2 regions of the Serratia sp. D1N4 genome follow, and region 2 is predicted to be linked to the other one. Evidence: riboswitches for the same ligand, from Rfam matches in the RefSeq annotation. Region 2 holds a riboswitch; the other holds the start of a gene.
The links. A riboswitch is a leader RNA that binds a small molecule or an ion and turns the genes downstream of it on or off. The one in region 2 is predicted to bind thiamine pyrophosphate.
Positions count from the first base shown of each region.

Region 1: linked by a shared signal. The riboswitch ahead of thiC (phosphomethylpyrimidine synthase ThiC) and the one ahead of thiB (thiamine ABC transporter substrate binding subunit) in region 2 are both predicted to bind thiamine pyrophosphate.

Region 1 covers NZ_CM137274.1:4,888,166-4,893,878, forward strand. The annotation lists gene nfi (deoxyribonuclease V) at 1-68, opposite strand, end outside; gene hemE (uroporphyrinogen decarboxylase) at 86-1,150, opposite strand; gene nudC (NAD(+) diphosphatase) at 1,193-1,960, opposite strand; gene rsd (sigma D regulator) at 2,061-2,576, shown strand; TPP riboswitch at 2,693-2,816, shown strand; gene thiC (phosphomethylpyrimidine synthase ThiC) at 2,931-4,874, shown strand; gene thiE (thiamine phosphate synthase) at 4,867-5,505, shown strand; gene ACX1CU_RS21915 (HesA/MoeB/ThiF family protein) at 5,510-5,713, shown strand, end outside.
Region 2 covers NZ_CM137274.1:857,485-863,197, forward strand. The annotation lists gene thiP (thiamine/thiamine pyrophosphate ABC transporter permease ThiP) at 1-918, opposite strand, end outside; gene thiB (thiamine ABC transporter substrate binding subunit) at 894-1,880, opposite strand; TPP riboswitch at 1,987-2,099, opposite strand; gene sgrR (HTH-type transcriptional regulator SgrR) at 2,137-3,798, opposite strand; gene sgrT (glucose uptake inhibitor SgrT) at 3,891-4,064, shown strand; gene ACX1CU_RS03660 (sugar efflux transporter) at 4,338-5,525, shown strand; gene ACX1CU_RS03665 (DASS family sodium-coupled anion symporter) at 5,669-5,713, shown strand, end outside.

The DNA.
Region 1 (5,713 bases), 1.3 Mb from region 2:
TCATCGTGGCGAATGACGTCGCCCGCACGCTGTAACTGCTCCGTCCGCAGGGCCTGAGTATCAATCACAGCGTCTCCTTACAGGCTCAGCGATGGTATTTAGCCGAAAGCGCGTGCACGGCTTCGACAAAGGCACCCGCATTCTCTGGCGGCACATCCTGATGGATGCCATGACCCAGGTTAAAGACGTGCCCTTCGCCGTGACCAAAGCCAGCCAAGATGGTTTCCACTTCCTGCGCGATACGTTCCGGCGCGGCATACAGCATGGAAGGATCCATATTGCCCTGTAGCGCAACCTGGTGACCCACACGGCGGCGTGCATCGGCGATATCCGTGGTCCAATCCAGACCCAGCGCATCACAACCGGTCGCGGCCATCGCTTCCAACCACTGACCGCCGCCTTTGGTGAACAAAGTCACCGGCACCCGGCGGCCGTCGTTTTCACGCAGCAGACCATCAACGATTTTATGCATGTAATGCAGCGAAAACTCAAGGTAGTCGCGGCCGGTCAGCACGCCGCCCCAGGTATCAAACACCATCACCGATTGCGCACCGGCTTTGATCTGGGCATTGAGATACAGAATGACGCTGTCTGCCAGTTTATCCAGCAACAGATGCAGCGTTTGTGGCTCGGCGTACATCATCTTCTTCAGCTTGGTAAACGCCTTGCTGCTCCCCCCTTCCACCATGTAGGTCGCCAGCGTCCACGGGCTGCCGGAGAAACCGATCAGCGGCACTGCACCTTTCAGCTCACGACGGATAGTACGCACCGCATTCATCACGTAACCCAGTTCATCTTCTGGATCAAACGCAGGCAGCTTGTCTACATCGGCACGGCAGGTAATGGGGGATGAAAAGCGTGGCCCTTCACCGGCTTCGAAATAGAGCCCCAGGCCCATGGCGTCGGGAATGGTGAGAATGTCGGAGAACAAAATGGCGGCATCCAGCGCATAGCGGCGCAGCGGCTGTAACGTCACTTCGCAGGCCAATTCTGCATTTTTGCACAGCGACATAAAATCACCGGCCTGGGCACGCGTGGCCTTGTACTCCGGCAAATAACGACCGGCCTGACGCATCATCCACACAGGAGTCACATCCACCGGCTGGCGCAGCAAAGCACGCAGGTAACGATCGTTCTTCAACTCATTCATTTATCAGGCTCCCGTGATCATCTGGCGCCATTGTACATGATTCTATTCTGCCCGACACAGCGCCACGGTATCCTCGATCAACCGGCGCGCCACGGTGCCCGGTGGTGGTAACAACGGCAATTGGTCGTGGCGATACCAGCCTGCGTTGAGCAACTCTTTCGGATCGTGGCGCAGTTCACCGCTCTGATAATCCGCCATAAAGGCCATCATCAGCGAATGTGGAAACGGCCAGGGTTGAGATGTCACATAACGCAGGTTGGTGATGGCGATATTGCTTTCTTCCATCACCTCACGTGCTACCGCCTGCTCCAGCGTTTCCCCCACCTCCACAAACCCGGCCAACACGGTATGGATCCCACCACGGTGGCGCACGTGCTGTGCCAGCAGGATCTCATCATTACGGCGGATGGCGACGATCACGCAAGGCGCAATTTGCGGGTAATAGCGTTCACGGCAGTGATTGCACAGGCAGGCGCTCTCGGTGCGGCTGAGCACCATTTCATGGCCGCAATAGCCACAAAACTTATGTGAACGGTAAAAGTTGGCCAACTGCACACCACGCCCGGCAAGTTGGAACAGACCGCGTTCACGATCGAGCAATTGCCGCACCGAACCCATCTCTTTTGGCATCGGCTGGCATACCAGCCATACCGGTACCCCTTCCCATTCACCAATCTGGCGAGCATGCAGGCCCGACAATGAATATGACGCCGCTGAACCCAACGGCAACTCACCATTTGGCAGCCAAATTTTGCTTTCATGGCTGACGATCCACCAGCCATTTTCGTTACCCGTTAATGCAAGTTCCATATGTTGTTGCACAACCTCTGCTTCACTGGCAATCTAGGAATTGTTCTTGGTTAGATTTTAATAAATTACTGTTTTCTTTCTATTACTCACGGAGTCAAACATGCTCAATAAGTTGGAAAACCTGACTCAACGCGTTGGTGGCAGTAATGAATTAGTTGATCAATGGCTACAGGCACGCAAGCAATTACTGGTCGCCTATTGCACCTTGGTAGGCATCAAACCGAACAAAGAAAAGCATACGCCGCTGAATGAAAAAGCGCTGGAGAACTTTTGCCAGAATCTGGTGGATTATCTCTCTGATGGACATTTTCACATCTATGGCGAAATTATCAAGCGGGTGGAAGGCTCAGCCAGCCCCAAAATGGCGCTGACCACCAAGTTCTACCCGAAGCTACAGGCCAATACCGAAACGATCATGGCGTTCCACGATCGCTATACCGAAGTGGATATCGATCAGGACGTCTGTCTGGAATTTCATCAGGCACTGTCAGATATCGGCGAAGCCTTGGCGTCACGCTTTGCCCTGGAGGATCACCTGATTCAACTGGCTGCAGAAACCTTACAGCAAGCTCAGCCAGGAGCTTCCAACGCCGATTCGCTGGAAAACCGCGCCTAAACCCATCAATAAACTTTAGCCCACGGACGGGCTGAGTCACCTCGCACAACCAACCACGCTGCAACATGAAAGATCGAAGGTAACCTTGTAGTTTTTACTCACTCTCCTATACTGGACGCTTCTTGTCGGAGTGCCTAGCGCTGATCTGTTTAACAAATTAGCCAGGCTGAGACCGTTAATTCGGGATCCGCGGAACCTGATCGGGTTAAGACCCGCGAAGGGAACAAGAGTAATCTACCGCCAAAAACAGCTTACCCGATCCAGGGTCTCGCTGCTTTCTTGGCCAGCATCATTACTCCCTCCGAGCTCCAGACAAGCAATTTTCCAAACATCACCCACTGATAGGAATTTGCTATGTCTACGATGAACAAGCCCCGTGCCCGCAAACAGCAGCGCGACGAAGCGCAGCAGTTTATCGATGCCTTACAAGGCGTGACTTTCCCCAACTCTCACCGTATCTATCTGCAAGGCTCACGCGGCGACATCCGTGTTCCGATGCGTGAGATCCAGCTTAGCCCTACGCTGATCGGCGGCAATAAAGATAACCCGCAGTATGAACAGAATGAGGCGATCCCGGTGTATGACACCGCAGGCCCCTATGGCGATCCGCACGCCACGTTGGATGTCCATCGTGGCCTGGAAAAACTGCGGGCAGGCTGGATTGAAGAGCGTGCCGATACTGCAACATTGAGCGGGGTCAGCTCCGGCTTTACCCAACAACGGCTGGCGGACGAAGGGCTGGATCATCTGCGTTTCGAACACTTACCGTTACCACGCAAGGCCTTACCCGGCAAATGTGTCACCCAGTTGCACTATGCTCGCGCTGGTATCGTTACGCCAGAGATGGAGTTTATCGCCATCCGCGAAAATATGGGCCGTGAACGCATTCGTGGCGAGGTGTTACGCCAGCAGCACCCTGGTCAGCACTGGGGCGCCAATCTGCCGGAAAACATCACGCCGGAATTTGTGCGCCAGGAGGTGGCCGCTGGCCGCGCCATCATCCCTGCCAACATCAACCACCCGGAATCCGAGCCGATGATCATTGGCCGTAATTTCCTGGTGAAGGTGAATGCCAATATCGGTAATTCGGCGGTCACTTCGTCGATCGAAGAAGAAGTAGAAAAGCTGGTGTGGTCTACCCGTTGGGGCGCGGATACCGTGATGGATCTCTCCACCGGCCGCTACATCCACGAAACCCGTGAATGGATCCTGCGTAACAGCCCGGTGCCGATTGGCACCGTGCCGATCTACCAAGCCTTGGAAAAAGTGAACGGCGTGGCGGAAAATCTGACCTGGGAAATGTTCCGCGATACCCTGCTGGAGCAGGCAGAACAGGGCGTGGACTACTTCACCATCCACGCGGGCGTACTGCTGCGCTATGTGCCAATGACCGCCAAACGCCTGACCGGCATCGTGTCACGCGGGGGTTCGATCATGGCGAAATGGTGCCTGTCGCACCATCAGGAAAACTTCCTCTATCAGCACTTCCGTGAAATCTGCGAAATCTGCGCCGCCTACGACGTTGCCTTGTCGCTCGGCGATGGCCTGCGCCCAGGCTCAATTCAGGATGCCAACGACGAAGCCCAGTTTGCCGAACTGCACACGCTGGGTGAACTGACCAAAGTCGCCTGGGAATATGATGTGCAGGTGATGATCGAAGGTCCAGGCCACGTGCCGATGCAGATGATCCGCCGCAACATGACCGAAGAGTTGGAGCATTGCCACGAAGCGCCGTTCTATACCCTTGGCCCATTGACCACCGATATTGCTCCAGGCTACGACCACTTCACCTCGGGGATCGGTGCCGCCATGATCGGCTGGTTCGGCTGCGCAATGCTGTGCTACGTCACGCCAAAAGAGCACCTCGGCCTGCCAAACAAGGAAGACGTGAAGCAAGGGCTGATCACCTACAAGATCGCGGCCCACGCTGCGGATCTGGCGAAGGGCCATCCGGGTGCGCAAATCCGTGATAACGCCATGTCCAAGGCGCGTTTCGAATTCCGCTGGGAAGATCAGTTCAACCTGGCGCTTGATCCAGACACTGCCCGCGCTTACCACGACGAAACCCTACCGCAGGAATCCGGCAAGATCGCCCACTTCTGTTCCATGTGCGGGCCGAAATTCTGCTCAATGAAAATCTCGCAGGAGGTACGCGATTACGCCGCAGTTCTTGAGGCCGCTAAACCGGTCGAAGTTCAGCTTTCCGGTATGGAGAAAATGTCTGCCGAGTTCCGCTCACGCGGCAGCGAGCTGTACCACAGCGCATCTAACCTACAGGAAGAGGTGAATAATGACTGAAATCACCACGCCCTTTCCTGCCACCCCGCACAAACTGGGGCTTTACCCGGTGGTCGACAGCGTTGAATGGATTGCCCGCCTGCTGGATGCAGGCGTAACCACCATTCAGTTGCGCATCAAAGACCTGCCGGACGAACAGGTTGAAACCGACGTTGCCGCCGCCATTGCGCTTGGCAAGCAATACCGTGCACGGCTGTTTATCAACGACTACTGGCGCTTGGCGATCAAACACGGTGCCTATGGTGTTCACTTGGGGCAGGAGGATCTGGATACCACCGATCTGGCCGCCATTCATCGGGCCGGATTGCGCCTGGGGGTATCAACCCATGACGACGCCGAGATCGCCCGGGCCATCGCGGTCAAACCTTCCTACATTGCGCTGGGGCATATCTTCCCCACCCAAACCAAAGAGATGCCTTCCGCACCGCAGGGGCTGGCTGAGTTGAAGCGTCATATCGCCGGATTACAAGATTACCCGACGGTGGCGATCGGCGGGATCAGCCTCGATCGCGTACCCGCCGTACTCGAGTGCGGCGTGGGCAGCGTGGCGGTGGTCAGCGCCATCACTCAGGCAGCGGATTGGCGTATAGCCACCGCACAGCTGCTGAAGCTGATTGAAGGCAAGGAGTAATGCGATGCTCAACGATCAGGAATTTCTGCGTTACAGCCGCCAACTGCTGCTGGAAGAGTTCGGCCCGGAAGGCCAGGAAAAGCTAAAGCAATCCACGGTGCTGATCGTCGGCCTAGGGGGTTTAGGTTCCCCGGCAGCACTGTATCTGGCCGCCGCAGGCGTCGGCAAGCTGCTGTTGGCCGATGACGATCAATTGCATATCACTAAC
Region 2 (5,713 bases):
CAGCGGCGGTAACAGCAATAACAGGGCGGCGCTAATCAGCAGCGTATCGCCGATGCGCCGCCCGCGGCTGTCTTCCGGGTTGCGCCAGATGTGAGCATGGGTATGGCCGACCGGTAGCGCCTGATTCAAGCGTTGGCTGATCACCACCAACCCAAGGCAGCAGGTCAGTTGGATCAGCGCCAGCAGCGCGGCGCGGCTGAGATCGTAGTCGTAACTTAATGCCTGATAGATCGCCAACTCAATGGTGGTGGCCTGTGGCCCACCGCCCAGCGACAGCACCGTGGCAAAGCTGGCGAAACACAGCATAAAAATCAATGCGCCGCTGGGCAGGATCTGGCGGCGCAGCGCGGGCCATTCGACAAAGCGGAACTGCTGCCAGCCGGTCATCCCCAGCTGTGCCGCCAGTTGGCGCTGTTCCGTGGGGATATTTTCCAGCGCCTGCAACAGTAAACGGCTGGCCAGCGGCAGATTAAAGAACAGATGTGCCAGCAGGATGCCCTGTAGGCCATAGGGCGAGAAACCGTAATGGATCCCCAGCCAACCGCACACCACCGCCAGCCAGCCTTGCTTGCCGTACACGCTCAGGATGCCAAAAACTGCCACCAGCACCGGCAAGACCAGCGTCATGGCGCATAAGCGCAGCAGCAGGTTGCGGCCAGGGAAGCGCCGCCGATAGAGCGCACGGGCCAGTGGGATGGCGGGCAGCACGGAGATCAGGGCCGACAGTAACGCCTGCCAGAAGGTAAAACGCACCACGTGCCACAGATAGCTATCTTGCCATAAGCTACGCCAGTCGCTGCTGGGCGCGTGCCGCCATAAGGCGCCCATCGCCAGCAGCGCGATCAGTGCGATTAGGCCGGCGGCCATCAGCCCCGGCCATAGCCAACGCGGGATCAGTGGCTGACGGCGGTTTGCCATGCCCGTACCCAGTCACCACGTTGTTTTGCCACCTCTTCTGCACTGAATTGCAATGCGGTTTGCGGCACGGTCATCTGCTCAAAACCCGCTGGCAGCGTGGTTTTAATCACCGGGTACATCCAGTTGCCGGTAGGAATGGTGTTCTGGAAAGCAGGTGTGACCATAAACTGCATAAAGCGCTCTGCCAGTTCCGGGTTTTTGCTGGCCTTCAGTTTAGCGGCCACTTCTACTTGCAGGTAATGGCCTTCGCTGAAGTTGGCGGCTGCGTAGCTGTCTTTTTTCTCTTCGATCAGGTGGTAAGCAGGCGACGTGGTATAGCTCAGCACCAGATCGCCTTCGCCTTTCAGGAACAGGCCATAAGCTTCGCTCCAGCCTTTGGTGACGGTGACGGTTTTTTTCGCCAACTGTTGCCAGGCTTCTGGTGCTTTATCGCCATACACTTTCTGCATCCACAGCAGCAGACCGAGCCCCGGCGTGCTGGTGCGCGGATCCTGATAGATGATCTTCCAGGGGTGATCGCTGCTCACCAGTTCCTGCAGGCTTTTGGGTGGGTTTTTAAGTTTGTCTTTGTTGTAAACAAAGGCGAAGTAGCCGTAATCGTAAGGGATGAAGGTGTTGTCCTGCCAGCCACCTGGCACGGTGAGCTTGCCGGTATCAACCTGGCTTTCGGCAAACAGGCCGGTTTGCTTTGCCGCTTGCAGCAGGTTGTTGTCCAACCCCAGCACGATATCGGCAGCGCTGTTGTTGCCCTCCATCCGCACGCGGTTGAGCAGTGAAACGCCGTCTTCCAGTGCCACAAATTTCAATTCGCAGTCACAATCGGCTTCGAAGGCTTTTTTAATTGCCGGGCCAGGGCCCCAGTCGGCGGCGAAAGAATCGTAGGTGTAAACCGTCAGCGTAGGTTTCGCCAGCGAGGGGGCGGCAGCCAGCAGCAGTAGGTAAGGCAGGTATTTTTTGACCACTTTGCACTCCTGAAATTTAAGGGGGCAAAGGACTCTGAGGGCGTGAATCCCCATCATCTTTCAAGCCGCAGCGTTGTTAGCTGCAACTTGAAATCTATCGGGGATAAGCGACGCGGTACTCAAATCCCTCCGCCGGTATTGACCGGATCAGGTTCGACGGGTGTGCTCTCAGCGGAAAAACGTGCTGCACTGGTGTTTTCCGCACCCCGTTGAGACGGCGCTATTGTAGAGACTAAGTGGCAGCGGTGAAAGAGACTTATGTTTCCGGCGGGGCGAACCAGGCCGATTTAAAATCGAACCACCCGAGGGTATTCATGCGCACCCCGCGCATACTGCGTTGGCCGTGCAGTTGCAGCCAGTGATGGAACAGCGGGTGCAACTGATGGTTGCTGACCAAGCGTTGGCAGAACTCCGCCAGCGGCAAGCGGTTATCGCGCCACAGAGCCGCATCCTCGGCGATATCTTCGCTCAAACAGTGCTGGATTAACGGCGTTTCATACAGCGTGGCAAACAGGGAAAACTCCAGCGGCAGCGTGAAGTTGGCGCTGCCAAGCCATAAATCGCTGTTCGCCTCGCCTTTATGCCAGTCGTCGTAGTCGATGATTTGTACGTTAAGCTTGACTCCGTGTTGAGCCAGTAAGGCGGTGATGGCCTGCTGGATGGCGTGGAATTCCGAGTGCTCGCTGTAGAAGGTTAAGGTCAGTTCGGTCAGCCCTGCAGGCTTGGGTTGTTGCCGCAACGCGCGGTTATGTAACCAGCGTGGCAGAATGCCGTAGGCCGGTGCCCAGTAACGTTGATATACCGATCCTGCGTGGCTCAACAGGGCGATCGGGTTGATCAGTTCACTCAGCCAACTGCGGATTTCAGGATTGGCCGCCAGCGTTGAGCGCTGGTCAAACAGCAGGAAATAACAGCCTTCTTCAAGGCGGCTTTCCAACTCGTTTTTACCCGTTTCATCCCCCTGCAACTGCACGCCTGAATGCACCAGTTCTTCGGTGACTTCTGGCAGCACCCAGATGTTGACCTCATCAATCAGCGCGCGATAGCCAAAGTAATCATCGAAGGCATGGATCTTCATCTGGCTGCGATGATTGTGCACCACGCTGTAAGGCCCGGTGCCGACGGGGTGGCGGGCGAAATCCGGCAGGCTCTGCCATTCGCGCGGCAGGATCATGGCATGCACGCTGCCCAGCAGCCAGGGCAGCCAGTAGTCCGGGCTGTGCAGGTGGACGTCGATCACATAGGGCGTAGGGGAAGTGACCTGATCGATATGGGAAAACAGGGGCTGCGGGATCAGCCGGTTCAGGGAATGGATCACGTCTTCCATCTCCAGCTCGCGGCCATGGTGGAAGCGAATCGCCGGGCGCAGATAAAAACGCCAGTGCAAAGGCGTTACTGTCTGCCAGTGGTGGGAAAGATCGGACTCTATTTCCCCGTTTTCCTCATTTATGCGCGTCAAGCCGTTAAAAATCTGCCGCGCCAGATGGGTTTCTGAACGGCGTAGCGCTGAGCCGGGCAGCAGGTTGTAAAGCTGGCGATAGTAGAGCACGCGCAGGATATGTTTACCCTGGCGAAAGCTGCGCCCCAGTTGGGAAAGCAGCATCTGACGCACGGCATTTTTGTCGCCCACCAACTGTACCAACTGATCAATTTTGTCCTGTTCCAGCAACTCTTCAGCACGCTGTTGCTGAAGTGCCAGGCCGGTGTATTGGAAACTGAGCTGTGAACGCTTGCCACGCCCGGCCTCGGCCTGCCAGGTGAGCCAGCCTTGCTGCTGCATTGCGCCTAATAAGGAGCGTACGTGGCGGCGTGAGCAACTGAGCACGTCGGCCAGTTCCTGCAGCGTGGTTTCTGTGGGTTGACCATGACAACGCTGCCACAGGCGGATGAACTGTTGTTGCAAGCGTGAGGTAGACATAAAAGAGGAACTCCAAGGCATCAACCCGTCAATTTATCTTTCCCTATATTACGCCGATAATGTTTTCAGGCCAAAGAGCGGAGGGGCACTTAATGAAGGTTCTCTTAACGAAACAGTTTTATCAGCGTTATTTCACGGCGATTCGTTGCCAGAACGCCGACTGGCTGGAGGTGATCCCGCAACAGGCACGGTTGGATATGCTGGCCCACTTGACCCAGTGGGACATCAATACGCTAAGCGATAAGCAATACCGTGAGCGTATCTAGCGCTCACCGCAAAAGTGTTTCTGAGTAATGGTGCTTTTTCACCAGCCAGTGGGGTAACCCACTGGTATTTTTCTCCGCAATGTCACTTTATTCTGTAATTCCCCTTCTGTAGCATACCCCCGTCGCCCTTCAAGATGCAGGGGTGTTGGCTGTCTTCTCTCACCCCGGTCACTTACTGGTGTAAGCTCCTGGGGCTTTGCTCAGTTGCCGCCTACCTGCATCTCGAAGTAGCTTGGGCGTAGGCTTCTTTATTCTCTGGTCAGGGACGCAGGTATGAATGTCAAACGCTGGTTGCCACGCCGTTTTAATCCCGTTTTTGCCGCTTTTCTGATCATCGCCTTTCTTTCCGGCATCGCTGGCGCGTTGCAGGCCCCCACGCTGAGCTTATTTCTCACCACCGAGGTGAAAGTCCGCCCGCTCTGGGTCGGGCTGTTTTATACCCTGAATGCCATCGCCGGGATTGTCGTCAGTTTCCTGCTGGCGAAGCGTTCCGACACCCGCGGCGACCGGCGCAAGCTGATCCTGCTGTGCTGCCTGATGGCGGTGGGTAACAGCCTGCTGTTTGCCTTCAATCGCGATTATTTGACGCTGATTACCGCCGGGGTGCTGTTGGCGGCGATCGCCAATACCGCCACGCCGCAGATTTTTGCGTTGGCGCGTGAATATGCCGACAGCTCGGCACGTGAAGTGGTGATGTTCAGCTCGCTGATGCGGGCCCAGCTTTCGTTGGCCTGGGTGATTGGCCCGCCGCTCTCCTTTATGCTGGCGCTCAATTACGGCTTTATGGTGATGTTTCTGGTCGCGGCGGCGATTTTTGTCATCAGTGCGCTGCTGGTGTGGCTGATACTGCCTTCGGTGCCGCGTACGCAGGTTGAAATCAGCGTCGACTCACCGCCGATTGCGCCGCTCAGTGCCTGGCGCGATCCTGATGTGCGCTTGCTGTTTCTGGCTTCGGTGCTGATGTGGACCTGCAACACCATGTATTTCATTGATATGCCACTATATATCACTGCCGATCTTGGCCTGCCGGAGCGGTTGGCAGGCCTGCTGATGGGCACTGCGGCGGGGCTGGAAATCCCTGCCATGCTGTTGGCGGGTTACTACGTCAAACGCTTCGGTAAGCGCAACATGATGCTGTTTGCGGTCGCGGCTGGCGTGCTGTTCTATGCCGGGCTGGTGCTGTTCAAGTTCAAGGCCGCACTGATGGTGCTGCAATTATTCAATGCGATCTTCATCGGCATTATTGCCGGGATCGGCATGCTGTATTTCCAGGATCTGATGCCGGGGCGGCCGGGTGCGGCGACCACGCTGTTTACCAACAGTATCTCTACCGGGGTGATCCTGGCTGGCATACTGCAAGGGGCGTTGGTGGAGAACGTCGGCCACTATGCGGTCTACTGGCTGATTACCCTGCTGGCGATGCTGGCGCTGTGGATGTGCGCCAGAGTGCGCGAAGTGTGAAGCTGAACAGTGGCTTACTTGATACATATCATTGAGAAAATTGCGCCATACTCCCTAAGATGATTATCATCAGAGCGCGAACCTCGCGCTCTTGTCCATCTTGCTGCTGAGATGCCGATCCCGTTGATAAAAGTGGGTATGTTATGGATAAACTAACGCCGCTCAAGCCCGTTCCTTCTCTTGTTGCC